Regions from separate parts of the Pseudarthrobacter sp. MDT1-40-2 genome, predicted to be linked through region 2. Evidence: riboswitches for the same ligand, from Rfam matches in the RefSeq annotation. Region 2 holds a riboswitch; each other region holds the start of a gene.
What was found. A riboswitch is a leader RNA that binds a small molecule or an ion and turns the genes downstream of it on or off. The one in region 2 is predicted to bind S-adenosylmethionine.

Region 1 (7,238 bases), on a different contig from region 2:
TCATCTTCAACGGAAGCTGGTGCAGCCCTGGCCAGGAGACTTCCTGGAACGCGGTCTGGCGGCTGGGTGGTGAGCACGGAACCGTGTTGTGGGACGGCGAGAACCTGCCGACGTCGGAAAGTTCCGTGGTCCGGACGGATACCGGCGTCGCCGGGGAGCAGTCTGCCGTGGCGGACCTGGGCGCCGACGTCCACGGTTCCCTGCGCGAGTTCGTCACCGCCCTTCGGACGGGCAGGGCTCCGATGGGTCAGGTTCATGACAACATCCTCAGCCTGGCCATGGTGGAGGCTGCGATCGAAAGCGCCGCCGCAGGCCAGCGCGTCAGGATCGATGATCTGCTCCAGCGCAGCTATGACACCGCGGTCCAGGATGAGCGCCGGCCTGATGTTGCTGAAGTGTTGGGTTCATGGACTGTGGACGGTGCCTTTTCCGCCGCTACGCTGGGTTCCGCGGGATTGCCAATCCACTGAGCTGACCAAGTTATCGCACCAAATGGATAAAACTCCCTCAATCTCAACTTGAAGGTAGGATATTTCGACCAAATAACTCATGCATGATATTTTTTAACCATGACGCAACAAACTGCTGAACATGTTGGAGTGCTCCTGCGCAACGCGCGCAGTGAGAAGGGCTGGACTCAGGGCCAGCTGGCTGCGGAGCTCGGAACCAGCCAAAGCGCCATCGCCAGGATGGAACAAGGCAAGCAGAACCTCAGCCTGAAAATGATCCAGCGGCTGGAGAGCATCTTTGGCCGGAGCATCGTCAAGGTGGGCCGGCCGCAGATGACGCACCTGCGGGTGGAAGGCGGTCACACCCTCTCCGGCGCCGTGGATGTCAACAGCAGCAAGAACGCGGGTGTGGCGCTCCTTTGTGCCAGCTTGATCAACCGGGGCACCACCATCCTGCGCCGCCTCGCCCGCATCGAGGAAGTCAACCGCATCGTCGAGGTGCTCAGCAGCATCGGCGTCGAGTGCACCTGGTTGAATGACACCGACCTTCAGCTCCGCCGTCCGGCCGTTCTTGACCTGGCCTCGATGGATGTGGAAGCCGCCCGCCGCACCCGCAGCGTCATCATGCTGCTGGGCCCGCTGCTCGATGAATCCGACCGGTACCAGCTCCCGTACGCCGGCGGCTGCGATCTGGGCACCCGCACCGTTGAACCGCACATGCAGGCTCTTCGCCAGTTCGGGCTGGCAGTCGAAGCAACTTCAGGCTTCTATTCGGTGCAGGCTCCCAAGGACGACTCCCTGGATCGCTCCTTTGTGTTGACCGAACGCGGCGATACCGTCACGGAAAACGCCATCATGGCAGCGGCGCACCGCAGTGGCACCACAGTCATCCGCAACGCCAGCCCCAACTACATGGTCCAGGACCTCTGCTTCTACCTGCAGATGCTCGGCGTCCAGATCGATGGCGTGGGCACCACCACCCTGAAGATCACCGGCAAGCCCAGGATCGACGTCGACATCGAGTACTTCCCGTCGGAAGACCCCATCGAGGCCATGAGCCTGATCACCGCGGGAATCGTCACGCACTCGGAAGTAACCATCCGCCGCGTGCCCATTGAATTCATGGAAATTGAACTGTCCATCCTGGAACAGATGGGCCAAAAGCTCATGGTGTCCGGCGAATACATGGCCCGGAACGGCCGTACGCGCCTGGTGGACGTCACAACCGTCCCCTCCAAGCTGCGCGCACCGGAGGACAAGATCCACCCCATGCCGTTCCCCGGCCTTAATATAGACAACCTGCCGTTCTTCGCCGTGATCGCGGGCAACGCGCAAGGCCAGACCATGATTCACGACTGGGTCTACGAGAACCGCGCCATCTACCTCACCGAACTGAACAAGCTCGGCGCCCAGGTGCAACTGCTGGATCCGCACCGCATCTACATCAACGGCCCCACCAAATGGCGCGCCGCAGAGGTTGGCTGCCCGCCCGCCCTTCGCCCGGCTGCCTGCCTGTTGCTGGCCATGCTTGCCGCCCGTGGTGTGTCCGAGCTGCGGAACATCTATGTCATAGAACGCGGCTACGAGGACCTGGCTGAGCGGCTCAACACCATCGGGGCGAAGATCGAGTACTTCCAGGACTAAGCCCGCATTGACGCCGGTAGCACAATGGAAGCATGCGTACTTTCGGCGTTGAGGAAGAGCTCCTGATCGTAGACCCGCAGACGGGGGAGCCGCTGGCCCTTGCGGATGCGATGCTGTCCGGGCGCGCTATAGCGCCCTCCTCCGGTACAGCCCCTGAACCGGAGGTAGCCGATGCCCACGAGGTAGCGGAGGACAGCCATCAGCTTGGCCTGAGTGCCGAACTCAAGCTGGAGCAGATCGAGACGCAGACCCGGCCCTGCCTGACCTACGACGAACTGCTGCTCCAGATCAGGGCAGGCCGGGCCATGGCAGACGAGGCCGCACAACGGCACGGGGCAAGAGTGGCGGCACTCGCTACCTCACCGCTCGCCTCCACCAGCCACACGACTCCGGATCCCCGGTATGCGCGCATGCTGGAACGCTTCGGATTGACCGCCCAGGAACAGCTGACGTGCGGCTTCCACGTGCACACCTTCATCGAATCCCCCGAGGAGGGGGTAGCGGTGCTGGACCGGATCCGCGACAAGCTCGCTGTGTTGACAGCAATAAGCGCCAATTCGCCTTTCTGGAATGGCGCCGAGACCGGCTTCGAAAGCTACCGGACCCAGGCCTGGTACCGGTGGCCGTCCTCCGGACCGTCAGCCATCCATGGGAGCCTGATCGCCTACCGCCGGCTTGTAACCCGCCTGATGGAAACGGGGGTGGTCATGGACGAGGGCATGATCTACTTCGAGGCGCGGCTTTCCCGGAACCACCCCACCGTGGAGGTGCGGGCGCCCGACGTCTGCCTGCGCTCCGCGGATGCCGCACTGATCGCCGTTCTGGTCCGTGCACTCGTGGAGACCGCAGTGCGGGAATGGCGGAACGGCGTAGACCCGCTCCCTGTGCCTACCGTGCTGCTGAGGATGGCTGCCTGGCAGGCAAGCAATGTGGGAATCAAGGGCGATCTCCTGGATTTCGGAACCTTCCGTCCCGCCCCGGCAAGCGACGTCGTCAATGCCCTGGTGGAGTATGTAGAGCCGGTCCTGGCGGAGCAAGGTGAGCTTGGCCTGGTAAGGCGCAGTATCCAAGACATCCTGAAGCGCGGGACTGGTTCCACCGAGCAGCGCGCTGCACGGGACCGGGCACTGGAACGCGACGATCCGGATGACGCCGGGCTCGGGGCCGTGGTGCGGCAAGCCGTGAGGCTTACCATGCTGGAGGCGGAGACCCTTGACGTTGACGAGGAAACTGCGCCGGAGCTGCTGCGCGTCCGGCGCGCCCCCGAGCCGCCGAATCCGGGCAGTTACTCCAAAATGCCCATCTAGATCTGCTTGAGTGCCTGCTCCAGGTCAGCCAGCAGGTCCTCGGGATCTTCCAGCCCCACGGAGAGCCGCACCACGCCGTCGCTCAGCCCGATTGCCGCCCGGCCTTCCGGGCCCATGGCCCGGTGGGTAGTGGTGGCCGGATGGGTGATCAGCGACTTCGCGTCGCCCAGGTTGTTGGAGATGTCGATGATCTTCAAGGCATCCAACAGCGCAAAGGCGGCGTCCTTGCCGGAGCGGCCGCCCGCCGTCGAAAGCTCCAGGGTGAGGACCGTTCCGCCGGCCTTCATCTGTCGCGCCGCGAGCTGGTGCTGCGGGTGGGACTTGAGGAGCGGGTACTTGACCCAGCTGACAGCCGGCTGCTGCTCCAGCCATTCGGCCAGGCGCAGCGCCGTCGCGGAGGAATGGTTGACCCGCAGCGCCATGGTTTCCAGGCCCTTGGTGAGGACCCACGCGTTGAACGAGGACAACGACGGGCCTGTGTGCCGCATCAGCTGCTTCACCGGGCCGTCAATGAATTCCTTGGTCCCGAGGATGGCGCCGCCCATGACGCGCCCCTGGCCGTCAATGTGCTTGGTGCCGGAGTAGACCACTACGTCCGCGCCCAATTCGCCGCAACGCTGCAGCAGGGGCGTGGCAAAAACATTGTCGACGACGACTGTGGCCCCCGCCGCATGCGCCAGTTCGCTGACCGCCGCGATGTCCACAATCTCCTGCATGGGATTGGAGGGAGACTCGAAGAAAACGGCGGTGGTGGGTACGGACAGGGCCTGGCGCCACTGCTCCAGGTCCGGTCCGTCAACGAATACCGTCTCTACACCCCAGCGCGGCAGGATTTCGTTCAGGATCACGAAGCAGGAGCCAAAAAGGGAGCGGGCCGCAACAACCCGGTCCCCGGCAGCCAGCAGGGCACCCAGGGCGGTGAACACCGCGGACATTCCCGACGCCGTCGCAAAGCATGCCTCGGTGCCTTCGAGCAGCCGGAGGCGCTCCTGGAAGGTGGCCACGGAGGGGTTGCCGTAGCGCGAGTAGACGAACCGTTCGTCCTCGCCGGTGAACGCCCGTTCGGCCGCCGCCGCCGATTCGTAGACAAAACCTGAGTTGAGGAATACCGGCTCGGTGGTTTCCTGGAAACCCGTGCGGTCAAGTCCGCCCCGCACGGCCTGGGTATCGGGGCTCCAGCCGGCCGCGTCCTGATTGAAAGCCATTTACGCCGTTCCGAGGTTGGTGGGCAGCCCGCGGTTCTTCCAGCCGTTGACCGTGCGCTCGCCGTAGCGGTCAGGCTCGCCTTCGAACCCTTCCAGGACGTTATAGGACGTGAACCCGACCTGCGCGGCGGCGCTGGCTGCTGCTGCCGACCGGACGCCGGAGCGGCACAGGAAAACAAGTTCGACGCCGGCGTCCTCCGGGGCGAGCTGCTGCAGTTCGCTGATGAAGTCCGGATTGGGGATACCGCCGGCGAAGGTCCACTGGATGAAAATGGGGTCGTTCTCCGTGGACTTGGTGTCCGGAATGCCGATGTGTGCCCACTCGCCTTCCGTTCGGACATCCACCAGGACGGCGCCGGCTTCGAGTTTGGCCCACGCCTCCTGCGGTGTGAGATCGCCTGCGTGGTTCATGCGTGGCCACCGCCGGCAATGTCCGCTTCGCTGAAGTCCTCAGCGCTCAACTGATCCACGGCAGTGGCGACGGCGGCATCCGCGCTGGCGATCGCTACCGGCAGCAGCAGAGCCTGGGCCACGATCACGCTGGCGCCGTTCCACGTGGCCGCTGGGCTGCCATGCAATACGTAACCTTCGGCCAGCGCGGCGGAAATGCGTTCACAGAAGGCGCGGTCGTCCGGGCCGGTGATCAACCGGTAGGCGAGCTTTTCCTCAGCCTTTTGATCGGAATTCTGGTCGGGGGCGGGTACGTCAGACATGACGGATCTCCTTCTCTCGCGCTTGCAGCTCGAATGGTCGATATGCCGAGTATTCACCTGAGGCACCCCGCCGCGAAAGGGAGGGTTGCCGACCGGACAGTCAGGGCTTGGCACCGGTACTCATTACTCACCAAAAAACGTAGCACTCCGCCGTGCGCCGGACCGCCCGGACGTCGTCATGTTGCGTAACCGTGGGGGGAGTTGACCGGCTGGGCTCCCCATGGAAGGCAAAAACCACGAGGGCCTGACCCCGGTGCAATACCAGGCTCAGGCCCTCGCGGCTAGGGCGGCTTATGTGGGCATTCCAACCTTCGGAGCCCGGCAGCCGGGAGTATTACCGGGCAGTGTTTCCGGCGCGGGTGGTGTTGCGCGAAAGCAGGATGGCCAGGGCGATCATTGCGACACCAAGGAAGAAGTGCAGCCAGTTGTCAGCGCCGTTGAAGGGCACAAAGTTGGCGGGTGTGTCGAGGTTGATGAGAAGTCCGTAGATCCAGAGGACAAGGTAGATGACTCCGCCGTACAGCAGGTAGCTGCGGGACTGAGCGTTGTTGCGGGACAGCAGGATCCCGGCGACGCCAAACAGGAGGTGGACGATGTTGTGCAGTACGGACACCTGGAAGATGCCCAGAAGAAGCGCCTGGGAATCGTGCCCGGCAAAGGACATCTGGTCGTAGTTGCTGGTGATGCCCGGGATGAAGCCGAGAACTCCTACCAGCAGGAAAACCGCTCCTACTGCCTGGGCTGCTTTTTGGAGGTTGGTCTTGGGCCCGGTTGTCCGGTTCGTTGTAGCCATTGGTGTGCTCCGTTTTCATTGAGGTGTGCGTTGATGTTGCGCGGTTGCGCGTTGCTCTGGGACGGGTTGCGCCCATGAATGCCGGCCCTGGGGAGAGGCTGGTGCTCAGTGTTCCTGAGTTTTGTGATGTGTCGCTCGAGTTGCCTGCGGAACTCCATCTCCGATCGGCCTTCGGTTTCAGAGAGTTCCCGGACCAGGTTCTCAGCGGTGGAGAGGACAGCCCGTCCTGCTGAGGTAAGACGAATGTTGGCGCTTCGCCCGTCTGCTGCAGGTTCCCTGGTAAGAAACCCGAGCCCTTCAAGGCGCTGGAGGACTTTGCCCAGGCTTTGCCGGCTCACGCAGAGCAGTTCTGCCATATCGGTTGCAGTGGCCGGTTCAAGTTCTGCCACTGCCTCCAGGACATCCAGCGCCCCTTTGGTGAGCTTAAGGCGGGCAAGCTGGCGGTTAAGCCTGCGTTCGGTGAGCCGTGCTGCGATGCCCACCAGCCGGTGGGTGGCCCACTGCTCCGGCCAAGGGCGGGGCGCATTCATGTGCCTCGGACCAACGGCGGGAACAGGCGATTCCGGATCCGGGGACAGCCCCGCGGGGTTGCGGGGCTGTTCCGGAATCCTGTCCTGCCCGCTCACGGGTTCTGGACGTTGTCCTTGGCGTCGACGGCGCGGTGTTTGACGTCAGCGGCAGCGTCCTGGCTTTCGGCCTTGACGTTCTCCACGCCCTCGGCAGCACTGGTCTTCAGCCTGTCCATAGCTTCCTGGGCCGGCTCTTTCAGATCCTGAACCATGTCCCTGGCCACGTCAGTGACCTTTTCAGTCAGGGGCTGTGCAGCGGTTTTGAGCTGGTCCGCTGCTTCGCGCTCTTTCTGGCTGGCAGGGATCAGGGCAGAGATCAGCATCCCGGCGCCGAAGGCGACCAGGCCGGCGGCCAGCGGGTTGCCCTGGGCCTGCGCCCTGGCCTGTGCCGGTGCGTCGGAGAGTGCCGTGCCGGCATCGGAAATCCTGGCGGAAACGCTCTCCTTGGCTCCGTGGAGGGTATCGCCAGTGCTGCTCAAGGCGTCGCTTGCATGGGTCGTGCCGGAGTCGGCTGCACCCATGATCTTTTCCCTCACCCCGGACACCGTGCCCATCACA
Region 2 (7,238 bases):
TGAAACAGACCCCGTCCCTGCCGCCCGGAGGCTCCTTGCCCTCGGCGCCCGGCGCGTGCTGGCAAGCGCCGGGGAACAGGGGATGCTCCTGTTTGATGCAGCCATGCCTGGCCAGTACCTCACGGCACGGCTTCCCAAGCCACTGACCGGCAACCCCACAGGGGCCGGAGACGCGGCCGTGTCCGCTGCCGCCGTCATGCGGGCCCGCGGCGATACCAACGCCGAGGCACTTCTCCGGGCAGCGACGGCCTGGTCCGCAGCCGCCGTTCTGATGCCTGCCGCCGGTGAGATATCACCGTCGTTCCGGGACTTTGAAAGTCAGCTCATTCTGTCCCGGAAGGACACCGTATGACCCTGGTCAATACCCGTGAGCTGGTCCAGGATGCTGCCGCCCGTGGCACCGGACAAGGAGCGTTCAACATTATCCACCTCGAAACGCTGGAGGGGTTGGTAGCCGGTGCAGAGGCGGCTGGCCTGCCGCTGATCCTGCAGGTCTCCGAGAACTGCGTGGCCTATCACGGCGGGCTTGAACCTCTCGCTGCAGCAGCACTGGCAGTCGCCAGGGAAGCGGCGGTTCCGGTGGCGCTGCATCTAGATCACGCAGAGTCCGAAGAACTGGCGGTGCAGGCGGTGGAGCTGGGGTTCGGATCGGTGATGTACGACGGCGCCAGGCTGGCATATGCGGCAAACGTCGCCGCTACCCGGCGCATCGTGGAATACGCCCACGCCAGGGGTGTTTACGTCGAGGCGGAGCTGGGCGCGATCGGCGGAAAGGACGGCGCCCACGCGCCCGGGGTGCGGACGGATCCGGCCGAAGCGGCGCAGTTCGTGGCAGCTACCGGTGTGGACGCGCTCGCAGTAGCAGTTGGCTCTTCGCACGCCATGACCCGCCGCGACGCCACACTGGACCTTGCCCTGATAGCCAGGCTGCGGGACGCATCGGCGGTTCCGCTGGTGCTTCATGGCTCGTCCGGAGTGCCAGATGACGTGCTCGTGGCAGCAATTCGCGCCGGCATGACTAAAATTAATGTATCCACTCACCTCAACGGGTTCTTCACGCGCGCCGTGCGGAACTACCTTGACGGCCATCCGGACGTGGTGGACTCGCGGACGTACTTAAAAGCAGGCCGGGAAGCATTGGTGCCGGAGGCCGCACGCTTGTTAACACTCTTTGCGAAAACCACATAGTCCACACCCGGAGGTAGTGATGACACGCACCGAAAGACTCACCGCAATCCTGGATCTCCTGGCTGTTTCAGGCCAGGTGGACGTTGAGGACATTGTCACGCGCCTCGGGGTTTCGCCGGCAACAGCGCGCCGCGACCTGGACAGCCTGGCCAAGCAGCGGCTCCTCAGCCGCACCAGGGGTGGGGCAACCACGGGAGTGGTGTCCTATGACCTTCCCGGCCGGTACAACAGGGACGACCACGCCCAAGCCAAACACCAGATCGCACTGGCAGCCTCGGCCCTGATTAAGCCCGGCGCGGTGATCGGACTCAGCGGTGGAACCACCAGCACAGCCCTGGCGCAGGTGCTTGCCACCCGGCCGGACCTGAACACCACCTCCCAGCGGGCAACGCTGACGGTGGTTACGAATGCCATCAACATCGCCTCCCAGCTGGCTGTCCGGCCCAACATCAAGATCATGGTCACCGGCGGGATCCTCAACCCCCGCTCCTACGAGCTGGTGGGGCCCTACACGGACATCATCATGGAGAAGGTAGCGCTGGATATTGCCTTCGTTGGAGTCAACGGCATCGATCCGGAGTTCGGACCCACCATCACTGATGAAGGCGAAGCCTCCGTCAACGCCCTGATGGCCCGGCGTGCGTCAATTTCCTACGTCCTGGCTGATTCCTCGAAGGTGGGGAAGAGGGCGTTCGCTACCATGGCCGGCTACGAATTCCGCCGGTTAATTACCGATGCCGGGATATCCGCCAGCGACAAGGAAGCCTTTGAAGCCGGGGGCACCGAGGTGATCCTGGCTCCCACCGACTCAGAGCAGGACTGACCCGCCTCTGCCGGCGCTCCCACACCACCGGCATAAAGCTCCTTCAGCGAACTGCCGGGTAGAACAGGCAAGATGGGAACATGCTGGTTACGTCCCGCCGTCGGTTGCGGTTTGAAGTCTGGATTGTCCTTGGCCTCTCGCTGGGCCAGTCAGCCGTGTATTCAGTGGTCCAGTTGCTGGACAAGATGAGCCGGGCTCCCTTGGCGGAGGGAACGTCCACCCTGAACCGCTCGCAAAGCAGCCGGGAGTACTTTGACCTGACCTACCAGCTGCTTGACATCATCTTCGCGCTGGTGCCGGTGGCGCTGGTGCTGTTCTTCCTTAGCTCCGAGCGGCAGGGATCTGTTGCGGGCCTGGCCCCGGGTGCTGTCTCAAGAACTGCCCCGGGCATGCCTGCCCAGCCGACTCCGGGGCTGGAGAAAGGCAATTTGCCGTCGGTATTCCGCCGGCTCGGCATGGACGCCACCAGGCCATGGCGGGACCTCCTGCAGGGCGCCGGCCTCGCTGCGCTGATCGGGATTCCTTCGCTGGGCCTGTATGCCGCCGGCAGGGCGCTGGGAATCACCACGGCCATCATCCCCAGCGCGCTGGACGCCTATTGGTGGACCGTTCCCGTTCTGGTCCTCTCCGCTGTCAGGCACGCGCTTGTTGAAGAGGTCATTGTGGTGGCGTATCTCCTGGACCGGTTCGGCCGGTTCGGCTGGAGCGTGCCGCTGGCCATCCTGCTGAGCTCCGTGCTGCGCGGCAGCTACCACCTCTACCAGGGCTTCGGGCCGTTCATCGGCAATGTGGTGATGGGCGTTATCTTCGCCTGGCTATACACCAGAACCGGGCGGGTCATGCCGCTGATTGTCGCCCATGCCCTGCTGGACATCGTGGCATTCGTGGGGTTCAGCCTGATAGGGAGTGCGATGGGGCTCGGCTGAGTTATCGCTAGGCCCGTTAAGCGAATCGGCCGCCGGCTGCGGGTGGCATCGTTGGCACCCGCAACAGGCGGCCGAAGTATTGGAGATGGTCAGATGGTCACGGCGCCGGATGCTGTTTCGAACGTGACAGACAGGATACCGGGGGTACCGTGCGGTGCCATCCAGTCGACGGAAACGTCCTCAAGTGGCTTCTCCACCGGTTCGCCCAGCCACTCGGTGACGCGTTCGGCGGAACCGGCGATGGTGAGGCTGGACATCTTAACGTTGCTCTCGTACGCATTGGACGGGTGCAGGGCGGGATCACCCTCCCACTTGAGCAGGTACGGCACCTGGGGATCGGCAATGAGTCCCAGGATTCCGATCTGCTTCCATACGAGTTCGCGGCCATCCGGGAACTTGCGGTTGCCGTTCACGGCGGAGCGGCCCAGCCTGGCCTCAAAAGGAGTCAGGTCCTCCACTTCGACGCACCATCCCATCCAGCCGCCGCCGGCGGCGGAGCGGGCGCGGACGGCCTGGCCAAAGGGGGCCTTGTCTGATGCAGGGTGGTCAAGCACTTCCACTACTTCTAGGTACTTGTGGCCGGCCAGCGGAAAAATCATGTTCCGGGTGCCAAAGCGGGGGTGGACTCCGCCCTTCACAGCGTCGACCCCCAGTGCAGCGGAGATGCGTTCGGTGGTGGCAGCGAGGCCATCGTGTTCACAGGCGTAAGAGACGTGATCCATGCGCATGCCTTCATCTTGGCACTTTGTGATCGGGCTCTCAGCTAAGGGTACCCTTAGCGGCTTACTCGTCTAGGCATTGGGAGAAAGTTCGTCACAATTCTGGTCATCCTACTGACTGCTTCCTACACTGGGTCCAGGTCATGAGTGCCAGCGTTTTGCCCCGGCTTGCTGGCCGGCAACCCTCCATCCGCGGTGGGGTGCCCCGGGTGAAGACCGGGCTGTCCGGCAACCGCCGGGTGGCAAGCGCGCCCCGGCCCATGATGGGACCGGGCATTCTCCAGGAGCTTTAATGTCCAATGCATGGTCCTTCGAAACCCGCCAGATCCACGCAGGCCAGGAGCCGGACGCCGCAACCGGCGCCAGGGCACTGCCCATCTACCAGACCACCTCGTTCGTCTTCCCGTCCGCCGAAAGCGCGGCCAACCGCTTTGCCCTCAGCGAGCTTGCACCGATTTACACCCGGATCGGAAACCCCACCCAGGACGCGGTCGAACAGCGCATCGCCAGCCTTGAAGGCGGTCTTGGCGCCTTGCTGCTGAGCTCCGGCCAGGCGGCGGAAACCTTTGCCATCCTCAACGTCGCCGAGGCCGGCGATCACGTGGTGGCCAGCCCCAGCCTCTACGGCGGCACGTACAACCTCCTGGCGCACACGCTCAAGCGCTTCGGCATCTCCGTGACGTTCGTAGAGGATCCGGACAACCTGGACCAATGGCGTGACGCCGTCCAGGACAACACCAAGCTTTTCTTCGGCGAGGTCGTGTCCAACCCCCGCCAGGACGTGTTGGACATCGAAGGTGTCGCTGCCGTGGCGCATGCCGCCGGGGTGCCGCTCATCGTGGACAACACCCTCTCCACGCCCTACCTGATCCGTCCCATCGAATGGGGCGCCGACATCGTGGTGCATTCCGCCACCAAGTACCTCGGCGGGCACGGCACGGCAATCGCCGGTGTCATCGTCGATTCCGGGAACTTCGACTTCGGCAAGGACCCTGAGCGCTTCCCCGGATTCAACACCCCGGACCCCAGCTACAACGGCCTGGTGTACGCCCGTGACCTCGGCGTCAACGGCATCCTCGGCGCCAACCTGTCCTACATCCTCAAGGCCCGCGTCCAGCTGCTCCGCGACCTCGGTTCTGCTGTGGCTCCGTTCAACGCCTTCCTCATCGCCCAAGGGCTGGAAACACTGAGCCTGCGCGTGGAACGCCATGTTGCCAACGCCACCGCCGTGGCGAACTGGCTGGAGGCGAGGTCCGACGTCGAATCGGTCGCCTATGCCGGCCTGCCGTCCAGCCCCTGGTTCGAGCGCGGGCAGAAATACGGTCCGCGCGGAACCGGCGCAATCGTCGCCTTCAACCTTGCCGGTGGGGCCGAGGCAGGCAAGGCGTTTGTTGATGCGCTGGAGCTGCACTCCCACGTGGCAAACATCGGGGACGTACGCTCCCTGGTGATCCATCCGGCATCGACAACCCACAGCCAGCTTTCCCCGGAGCAGCAGGCAGTAGCCGGGGTGACCCCCGGACTGGTCAGGCTCTCTGTCGGCCTGGAGCACATCGATGACATCCTCGCAGACCTTGAGTCCGGCTTCAGGGCAGCCAAGGAAGCCTGAGTTCCCGCAGCACAAAGGCGGAGCGTACGTCAAAAACGTCATACGCTTCGCCTTTTTGCTGCCCTGTTTCGTAGAATCGTGGCAGGTCATGAGTGCCAGCAACAGCCCCGGCTTGCTGGCCGGCAACCCTCCTTCGCGGCGGGGTGCCCCGGGTGAAGACCTGGCCTGACGTCAGCCGACGCCAGGCAATCGCGAAGAAAAGGCACCACTCATGACGATTACCGTCTCCCGCACTGCCGCTGCCGGCGCAGTACCCGCCGCCGGGCAGCTTGACGGGACCCTCCGCTACCACTCCATCGGCGGGCTGGACCTCGAAGGCGGAGGCCACCTCCCGGACGTCATCCTGGCTTATGAGACCTGGGGCCGGCTCAATGAGGACCGAAGCAACGCCGTCCTCATCGAGCATGCCCTGACCGGCAGCACCCACGTCACCCGGGGCGGCAGCGACGAAGAAGGCTGGTGGGAGCAGCTTGCCGGTCCCGGGGCGCCGGTGGATACGGACCGTTTCTTCGTTGTGTCGGTCAACATTGTGGGCGGCTGCTACGGATCTACTGGTCCCGCGTCGCCTGCTCCGGACGGCTTGCCCTGGGGTTCCCGCTTCCCGTTAATAACCCTGCGTGACAGCACCGAGGCGGAAGCGCGGTTGGCGGACCAGTTGGGGATCGATTCCTGGTACGCCGTGATCGGCGGATCCATGGGAGGCGCCCGCGCCCTGGAATGGGCAGTGACGTACCCGCAGCGGGTCCAACGCTGCGGCGTGATCTCGATCGGAGCGGCCAGCACCGCCGAGCAGATCGCTTTTGCTCAGGCGCAGACGCTGGCCATCCGCCAGGATCCCCACTTCAGGGGCGGCGACTACTACGACGGTGCGCAGCCCGAAGCCGGGCTGGCTCTGGCACGCAGGATCGCCCACATCACCTACCGTTCGGCACTGGAACTTAACAGCAGGTTCGGGCGGGAGGCGCAGGAGCCGGAATCTCCCCTGCAACAGCAGGCGTTGGGGGAGCGGGGCCGCTACCAGGTGGAAAGCTACCTTGATCACCAGGGAACGAAGCTGGTTAAGCGGTTCGACGCCAACAGCTACATCGCCATAACAGAGTCCCTGATGAGCCACGACATATGCCGGAACAGGGGCGCCCTGCCGGATGTCCTCCGGCGGGTGACTGCCAAATTCTTCATTGCCGCTGTAGATTCCGACCGGCTGTATTTCCCGGAGCAGTCCCAGGAACTGGCCAGGGCACTGCCTGGCAATGTTCCGGTGCATGTCATCTCAGCGCCCATTGGGCATGACGGCTTCCTGACGGAAATCGGCCAGCTGGACCGGGAGCTACGGAAGCATCTCTCGGCCTAAGCCCGGCCAGGCCAAGACGGCAGGAACGGTCCGCTAGCCCTTCATGATTTCGTCACGCTGGGCCATATAGTCCTCCATGGCCAGTTCACCGGCACTGAACTTCGCGTCGAGCTCCGCAAGCTTCCGGGCGCGGTAGCCCTGTGGAGCGGACGGAACAGCAGGAGCCGGCGGCACCACGGGCGGCTGGGAGTCCCGTGGATTGGGTGTTGCCTGCTGCGGGGGAAGCTGTTCAGCCGCCGGCGCATCCTGCCACGCGGGAATGATGGGCGGCAGGTCTTGCCGGGGCTGGATCTGGCGGTAGGGACCTGCGAAGTAGTCCTGCTGCGTGTAGCCGTCCCGGTGCTGGGGCTGCCCGGGGGCGCCAGGGCCGTTGGCCGGGCCGCCGAATTCGCTGGGCGCGCCGGGCCCGCCGAAGTACCGCTCGTTCCGGCCCTTGGTGGAGCGCCGGTACCAGCGCATCAGGAACGGGATCAGGATGGACAGGATAATAATCCAGAAAAACAGGGAACTCACGGTGCCTGACCTCTCATCGGTGTACTCCCAGTTTAGTCCCGCAGAACTGTCCCGGAGTCTCTCAGCGGTGAGCCACCTCGTCGCTTCCCTTCGGGCCTTCCCCCGAACC
Region 3 (7,238 bases), on a different contig from region 2:
TGGTGAAGGATCCCAAAAGCCCAGGGCCGAGCCCGGCCCGGAGCCAGAACGAGGTGTGGGGCCGGGCCATCCACAAGGTGGTGAAGAACGCCAGGACAAAGCTGCCCGACACATTTATCACCAGCGTTGTCCAGGGGATGGTGCCCGCCTGCTCTGGAAACAACAGGCCCAGTCCATAGCGGAGTTCGGTGCCTGCGATGCCGCCCGCCGCTACCGCCAGCCATGCCTTAGGTGGTGGCCAGCGGCCGGGAATCACCCTGCCGTCCCCACCAGGCAGCCCTGATGGGGCGCATCGCTGTGTACCCAAAGCGCAGAGGCAACTTCCTCAGGGAGGTCGAAATCGCGGTATTCCCCGCGGCTGCCGATTCGGACTATCAAGGCACCGCCGAACGGTTTCCGGCCCACCACCTCGACGTCGGAATCGAGGTTGATGTTTTCGGCTGCCAGGTAACGGAGCAACTCCGGGTTGTCGTCGCTGATCCGGGTGATCCGGCCGCTATGACCGGCATCAAGTTCATTCATCAAGAGAGCCTTGGGCATCCTGACAACCCCGTCGGCGCCGGGAATGGGATCCCCATGGGGATCCCGGTCCGGGTTGCCCAGTTTGGCCGCCATGCGCTCAATGAAAGTGTCAGAGACAGCGTGTTCCAGATGCTCAGCTTCGTCGTGGACCTCGTCCCAGCTGTAGCCCAGCTCGCGGACCAGGTAGGTTTCGATCAGCCGGTGCCGTCGGACCATGGACAAAGCAAGCCGCAGGCCTTCCCCGGTGAGGGTGATAGCGCTGTACGGTTGGTGGTCCACCAGGCCCTGGTCCTTGAGTTTGCGGACCATCTCCGAAACCGAGGAGTTGGCTACGCCCAGCCGCTGTGCCAGCTGGGAGGATGTGATGGGCTTGTCCTGCCATTCGGTAAAGGAGTAGATAACCTTGACGTAGTCCTCGATGGACGATGACGGCGCGGTGGGCTTCACGGGATCAAGCCTACTCTTCCGGGGCTGCCATCAGGCCTTGATGGCACGCCAGGCCTGCGTTACATAGGGAAGTGCCAGCACGTCGTCGCGGGAATGTCCCAGGTGTTCGTGCAGGTACCAGTCCAGGTTGGCAAGGACTTTGGCGCGGGTGGCGTCGGCAGCGGCGAGGTAGTAGCTCCGGGACTTGGTCAGCTCTACGATGTCCTGCGTGGTCAGGGCATCCTCCCAGCGGATCTGCCGGCCCTCAAGGCCGCGGAACTCGCGGCCCACGGCCGGCCGGAAATCCGGCTTGAGGACGTCGCCGGCGTGCATGATGCGGGAAAGCCTATGGACCCAGGGGACAGTGGTATCCAGCTGGTTCCAGATCAGGACAAGTGTCCCCCCGGGCCGCAGGATGCGTGCTGCCTCGGTGCTTGCGGCCAGGGCATCCACCCAGTGCCAGGCCTGGGCCGCACTCACGACGTCGAAAGCCAGGTCCGGCAGTCCGGTAGCCTCTGCCGGTCCAAGGCACGCCAGGGCTTCCGGGCAGGACCGGTGCAGTTGGGCCAGCATGTCGGCGGAAGGATCAACGGCGGTGACCTGCAGTCCCCGTTCCAGCAGTAGGGCCGTGAATTTTCCGGTTCCTGCGCCAATGTCAACGACGTCCCGCGCCGCCGCCGGAATCAACCAGTCAACGGCCGCCGGCGGGTAACCGGGCCGGACGCGGTGGTAGTGCTCGCCGCCGTCCTGGAAGCTTTGGCCAAGTTCCCGGCGTCGGCCTTGCTCCAGCTTGGGTCCGCCCCGTGCCAACGGATGTCTCCTTCGTGCTTGACTAAACTGCCAGTCCTACGAATTTACCGCAGGCCGGTGCTGCAGTTCAGCCGACGGAGCAGGGCGCTGCTCCCGCCGTGCCGGGGGTGTTGGGTGCCCAGTGCGGATAGGTGCGCGAGTCGTTAGCGGGAACCCATCGGCCCGAATCCACCACGTAGTCCCAGCCCAGTCCCGTGCTGCGGAGCGCAGCAACACCGGCAACCAGGCGTTCGGCGTCCTCCAGCCGGGAGCCGAGGCCGAAGCTGGCCCTCAGCGAGCCCGAGGGAAGGCCAAGGCGCTTGAGCAGGGGATGGGCGCAGAACCGGCCGTCGCGCAGCCCAACGCCGTGCTCTGCGGACAGGTATGCAGCCACCAGTCCGGCGTCGTAGCCTTCCACTGAGAAATTCACGACGCCAATTGTGTCAGTGGAATCTTCGAAGATGTGGTGAACGGTGACGCCGTCGATCGCCTGCAGGCCCTGCACCAGGTGCTCCCGGATGGCAGCCTCATGCGAGCTCACCAGGGCGGGATCTATGGCGGCCAACACCTGGGTGGCGCGGGCAAGGGTGGCAGCGCCCAGGACGTTGGGGGAGCCGCCCTCATGCCGGGCAGGTCCCGTGGTCCAGCTGACACCATCGAGCCGGGCCTCGCTGACTGCTCCGCCGCCGGCAAGGTGGGGGGTACCGGCGTCGAGCCAGTCCGGCCGGCCGATCAGGACGCCCGAACCGAACGGTGCGTAAAGTTTGTGGCCGGAGAAGGCAAGGTAGTCGACGTCGGACGTTTCAATGTTGATCCGGCGGTGCGGCGCCAGCTGAGCAGCGTCCACCACGATCCTGGCACCATATTCGTGGGCCAGCGCAGCGAGTTCGGCGATAGGCAGGATCTCGCCGGTGACGTTGGAGGCACCGGTGACGGCAAGAAGGCTGACGTCGCCTTGGGCCAGTTCATGCCGAAGCGCTGCTATGGTTCCGGCGATGGTGTGCCCGGCCACCACGCTGCGGTGCGGAACGCCCTGCCAGGGAAGGAGATTGGCATGGTGCTCGATGTCCAGGTACAGGACTTCGCCTACGGTGCGACCATCCACGACGGGCAGGCAGCCTGCCAGCAGGTTCAGGGAGTCAGTAGTGTTCCGGGTAAAAATGACGGTGTCGTCCGCCCGCCCGCCCAGGAAGTCCCGGACGATGTTGCGGGCATTCTCGTAGACCGAGGTGCTGATCTGCGAGGCATAGCCGGCACCCCGGTGGACACTCGCGTAGTACGGCAGGATCTCGTTCAGATAGGCCGAAACCACCGACAAGGCGGGGGCAGAGGCGCCATAGTCGAGGTTGGCGTAGCGTACGTGACCGCCCTGAATCAGCGGAGCCTGGATCTCGGCGCCGGTGACGGCGGCCAGCGGGCGCGCAGCCAGGGAGTTGCTAACGGGGGAAAAGGTGACAGCAGTCATGGGTCCTCACAAACTCAGGATGCCCGCTACAGGGAATCCGCGCTTGCCGTGTCCGCTCCGGACCGGCCCGGTCGTCACCCGGGGCACCCCACCGCGAATGGAGGGTTGCCGGCCAGCAAACCGGGGTTTAGCGCTGGCACTCGTGACCTGTAAGAAGACTAGAACAACGGCCAGCCGGGTAAAAACCCCGGCTGGCCGTTGACCGCTTTATTACTGTGTTTATTACGGGATTTTACGAGGGCCAAGTGCCCTCAGAGGAGGTCGTCGACGTCGGGATTCAGGCGCTTGAGGACTTCAGAGTGGAGGATGGAGTTGGTGGCCAGCGCGTTTCCGCCGAACGGACCGTCCTCCCCCTCCAGAGAGGTGAACCGGCCACCCGCCTCGACGACCAGCGGGACGAGGGCGGCCATGTCGTAGAGATTGAGCTCGGGCTCGCACGCGATGTCCACAGCGCCCTCGGCAACCATGCAGTAGGACCAGAAGTCACCGAAGGCCCGCGTCCTCCAGACATCTTCGGTCAGTGCCAGGAACTCGTTCAGGTTGCCCCGCTCCTTCCAGCCGCCCAGGCTCGAGTACGACAGCGAGGCGTCCGCGAGCGTGGAAACGTTGGAGACGCGCAACCGCGTTGCGGAAGCGAGGGAGCGGCCCATGTATGCCCCGGCGCCCTTGGCGGCCCACCAGCGCTTGCCCAGGGCCGGAGCACTAACAAGGCCCACAACCGGCTCGCCATCATCAATCAAGGCAATAAGCGTGGCCCAGACCGGGACTCCACGGACAAAGTTCTTCGTCCCGTCAATGGGATCAATGATCCAGCGCCGGGAGCCGTGCCCGCTGCTGCCGAATTCCTCACCCAGTACGGCGTCACGGGGCCGGGAGCGCGAAAGCTGTCCCCGGATGGCTTCTTCAGCCGCTTTGTCCGCATCCGTAACGGGTGTCAGGTCCGGCTTGGTCTCGACCTTAAGGTCCAGGGCCTTGAACCGGCTCATCGTCTGGTCATCGACCGAATCGGCCAGTACGTGGGCAAGGCGCAGGTCATCGTTGTAGCTCGAAGAGGGTTGGATCATGGTTACAAGCTACCGGCAAAATGCGGGCGAACCGGGGAGATTGCGATCGGCGGCATCAGCCGACGCTGCCCAGCTCCTTGGATTCCTGGCCCTCCAGACGTGGATCGACGCCCAGCAGGCGGCGTAGGGATGCCAGCCGCGCGGGACCTGACGGGCCAGCACTTCCGGCCGCTACATATGGGTCCAGGCCACAATCCGCCGCATCGGTGTGCTTGCAGCCGCGGCCACAGCGTTCCGTGCCGGGTTCAAGATCGGGGAATGCCCTCAGGATGCGATCCGGATCAACGTGGGCGAGCCCAAAGGATCGGATACCAGGCGTGTCGATGATCCAGCTCCCGGGCGGGGCGTCGGCGAGCTTTAGCGCCAACGCCGAGGACGATGTATGGCGTCCGCGGCCCGTGACCGCATTCACGCCGCCGGTGGCGCGCTCAGCGCCCGTGAGGGCGTTGACCATGGTGGATTTGCCGACTCCGGAGTGCCCCAGCATCACCGTGACCTTGCCGTCCAGATGGGCGCGGAGTTCGGCAACTGCCCTTTTGTCCAGTTTGGCTGAGAGCCCGTCATCGGACCGGGCATCGATTCCGGAGGCATCGGTGTCGGCTGTGCGGCTGATGATCACCGGAAAGTCCAGGTGCTCGTAGTTGGAGAGCAGCCCGGCAGGATCCTTGACGTCGGCTTTGGTGACCAGCAGAAGGGGGTCGATTCCGGCGTCGTAGGCAGCCACGAGGGCGCGGTCGATAAACCCGGTCCGTGGTTCTGGATTGGCGGAAGCAACCACCACCACCAACTGGTCCGCGTTGGCCACCACGGCGCGTTCGATGGGGTCGGTGTCGTCGGCACTGCGACGCAGCAAGGTGTGGCGGTCCTGGATCCTGACCAGCCGGGCCAGGGTATCCGGGAGGCCTGTCACGTCGCCTACCAGCGACACGAAGTCTCCGGCCACCACGGGTGAGCGTCGCAGTTCGCGGGCCCGTGCGGCAATCACCACGCGTTCCCCGGGTGAGCCTTCCTCAACGACTGCTGTGTACCGGCCGCGGTCCACGGTAATGATCCTGCCCGTAACTGCGTCGTCGTAGCTGGGGCGGTCCTTGGTGCGCGGCCTGGACCCCTTCTTGCTGGGACGGATCCGTACGTCGGACTCGTCCCAGGAGTCAGTCCTTCGGGGCACCGGTGCGCCCTCCCGGGTGGCTGCTGCCGCCTTGCTGCCTGGCGGACTGCCCCAGCATATCGGCCCAAAGTTCCGGGAAGTCCGGCATGGTCTTGGCGGTGGTGCCGATGTCCTGGACCTGTACACCTTCGACAGCCAGGCCCAGGATGGCGCCTGCAGTGGCCATCCGATGGTCCGCGTAGCTTTGGACCAGTCCGCCGTGCAACGCGGCCGGGCGGATGACGAGTCCGTCGCTGGTTTCCTCGGCGTCGCCGCCCAGCCGGTTGATCTCCGTGACCAGGGCCTTCAGCCGGTCAGTTTCGTGACCTCGCAGGTGGGCGATGCCCGTCAGCCGCGAAGGGCCGGTTGCCAGCGCGCAGAGAGCTGCCACAGTGGGTGCAAGTTCGCTGGTTTCGTCGAAGGTTCCGCCCTTGATTTCTGCACCGCCGGTCACCGTCAGCACCCCCGACTCGTACGTGACGTCCGCGCCCATGGTTGTGAGGATGCTCCGCCACATATCGCCGACCTGCGTGGTGTGTGCAGGCCAGTCCGGGATGCGGACCGTGCCGCTGGTGGCCAGTGCTGCCGCCAGGAAGGGGCCTGCATTGGAAAGGTCCTGCTCAATGCGTTGGTCGAAGGCACGGATGGATCCCGGCGCGACGACCCAGTGGTTAGGTACCGAATCATCGACGGAGACACCTACGCTGCGCAGGGCCTTTACTGTCATGGTGATGTGGTCAAGGCTGGGCACCGTCTTGCCCACATGCTCCAGGTGAAGCCCCTCGCTGAACCTGGCGCCAACCAGGAGCAGGGCAGAAACGAACTGAGAGGACGCACTGGCGTCAATGACAAGGTGTCCGCCGCGCACCTCTCCGTCGCCCTCTACAACAAATGGCAACGACGACGGCGTTTTCCCGTCAGGTGCCCCGATGGCAACTCCGAGCGCGGACAGCGCTTTGATGATCGTTCCCATGGGCCGTTCACGGGCGTGGGGATCGCCGTCGAACAGGGTCGTTCCACGACGGAGGGCAGCAAGCGGCGGAACAAACCGCATGACCGTACCCGCCAAGCCGCAATCGATGCTCGAGGCTACGGCGGGGGCGGAAGGACTGAACGGTGTGATTTCCAGGTCAGGCCCGAATGCGCCCTCGCCGGGGATTTCGGTAACTCTGGCGCCGAGCTGCCGTAAGGCTTCCACCATTAACGCGGAATCCCGGGAGTGCAGCGGAGCGCGGAGACGGGATGGCCCGTCAGCCAGAGCGGCCAGTACCAGGAACCGGTTGGTCAGGGACTTGGAGCCGGGAACCTGCACCGTGGCGTCCACGGGGGCTTTTGCGAACGGCGCGGGCCAGTGGTCCTGAAGGGCAGTAGTGCTGGAAACTGTGGCAGAGCCGGACATGCGGTGTTATGCCCCCGCGACCTGGGTTGCAGCCCGGCGAACGACCTTGTCAGCCTTGTTCCACTGCTTTCCGGTGGTCTTCTTGACATCGGCGCTCAAGTGGCCTGCCGCCTTCTTTGCGTCTGCGGCCAGGTGCTCTGCGCGCCACGCGAGGCTGGGCTTTCCGTTGGTGTCTACGGCTGCCAGCAGCACGCCACCGCTCAGCGAGAGATTCTTGAGCAGCTGCCGGCGTCGGGCGTTACGGCCCTCCTTATTGCTGATGTCGGCGCTGCGCCACTCGACGAAGGTGTTGAGTGCGGAGACCACAACAAGGATTCCGGCCGAAAGGCGCGAAAACTTGCCCAACCCAAAGAGGACGCCCGCGCCCACCTGCGTGCCGCCGATAACGCGGGCAAGCGTTTTGTCGCTGGTGGCGAAAGGCAGCGA

Region 1: linked by a shared signal. The riboswitch ahead of AC50X5_RS15765 (DUF1737 domain-containing protein) and the one ahead of AC50X5_RS13610 (bifunctional o-acetylhomoserine/o-acetylserine sulfhydrylase) in region 2 are both predicted to bind S-adenosylmethionine.
Region 3: linked by a shared signal. The riboswitch ahead of AC50X5_RS02315 (aminotransferase class V-fold PLP-dependent enzyme) and the one ahead of AC50X5_RS13610 (bifunctional o-acetylhomoserine/o-acetylserine sulfhydrylase) in region 2 are both predicted to bind S-adenosylmethionine.

What each region holds. Positions count from the first base shown of each region.
Region 1 is NZ_JBWZCL010000007.1:48,797-56,034, reverse strand. Features, by position in the region: gene AC50X5_RS15790 (Gfo/Idh/MocA family protein) at 1-470, shown strand, start outside; gene AC50X5_RS15785 (UDP-N-acetylglucosamine 1-carboxyvinyltransferase) at 570-2,093, shown strand; gene AC50X5_RS15780 (glutamate--cysteine ligase 2) at 2,126-3,400, shown strand; gene AC50X5_RS15775 (O-succinylhomoserine sulfhydrylase) at 3,397-4,605, opposite strand; gene AC50X5_RS15770 (rhodanese-like domain-containing protein) at 4,606-5,016, opposite strand; gene AC50X5_RS15765 (DUF1737 domain-containing protein) at 5,013-5,318, opposite strand; SAM riboswitch class IV at 5,332-5,446, opposite strand; gene AC50X5_RS15760 (DUF4383 domain-containing protein) at 5,653-6,111, opposite strand; gene AC50X5_RS15755 (MarR family winged helix-turn-helix transcriptional regulator) at 6,048-6,737, opposite strand; gene AC50X5_RS15750 (DUF3618 domain-containing protein) at 6,734-7,238, opposite strand, start outside.
Region 2 is NZ_JBWZCL010000004.1:269,250-276,487, forward strand. Features, by position in the region: gene AC50X5_RS13585 (1-phosphofructokinase family hexose kinase) at 1-352, shown strand, start outside; gene AC50X5_RS13590 (class II fructose-bisphosphate aldolase) at 349-1,188, shown strand; gene AC50X5_RS13595 (DeoR/GlpR family DNA-binding transcription regulator) at 1,208-2,011, shown strand; gene AC50X5_RS13600 (CPBP family intramembrane glutamic endopeptidase) at 2,092-2,937, shown strand; gene AC50X5_RS13605 (VOC family protein) at 3,027-3,665, opposite strand; SAM riboswitch class IV at 3,796-3,911, shown strand; gene AC50X5_RS13610 (bifunctional o-acetylhomoserine/o-acetylserine sulfhydrylase) at 3,949-5,265, shown strand; SAM riboswitch class IV at 5,350-5,463, shown strand; gene metX (homoserine O-acetyltransferase MetX) at 5,477-6,616, shown strand; gene AC50X5_RS13620 (hypothetical protein) at 6,650-7,129, opposite strand; gene AC50X5_RS13625 (SGNH/GDSL hydrolase family protein) at 7,191-7,238, opposite strand, start outside.
Region 3 is NZ_JBWZCL010000001.1:487,096-494,333, reverse strand. Features, by position in the region: gene AC50X5_RS02330 (fluoride efflux transporter FluC) at 1-253, opposite strand, end outside; gene AC50X5_RS02325 (metal-dependent transcriptional regulator) at 253-969, opposite strand; gene AC50X5_RS02320 (class I SAM-dependent methyltransferase) at 1,000-1,758, opposite strand; gene AC50X5_RS02315 (aminotransferase class V-fold PLP-dependent enzyme) at 1,826-3,202, opposite strand; SAM riboswitch class IV at 3,237-3,350, opposite strand; gene hisN (histidinol-phosphatase) at 3,454-4,266, opposite strand; gene rsgA (ribosome small subunit-dependent GTPase A) at 4,322-5,434, opposite strand; gene aroA (3-phosphoshikimate 1-carboxyvinyltransferase) at 5,418-6,812, opposite strand; gene AC50X5_RS02295 (DoxX family protein) at 6,819-7,238, opposite strand, start outside.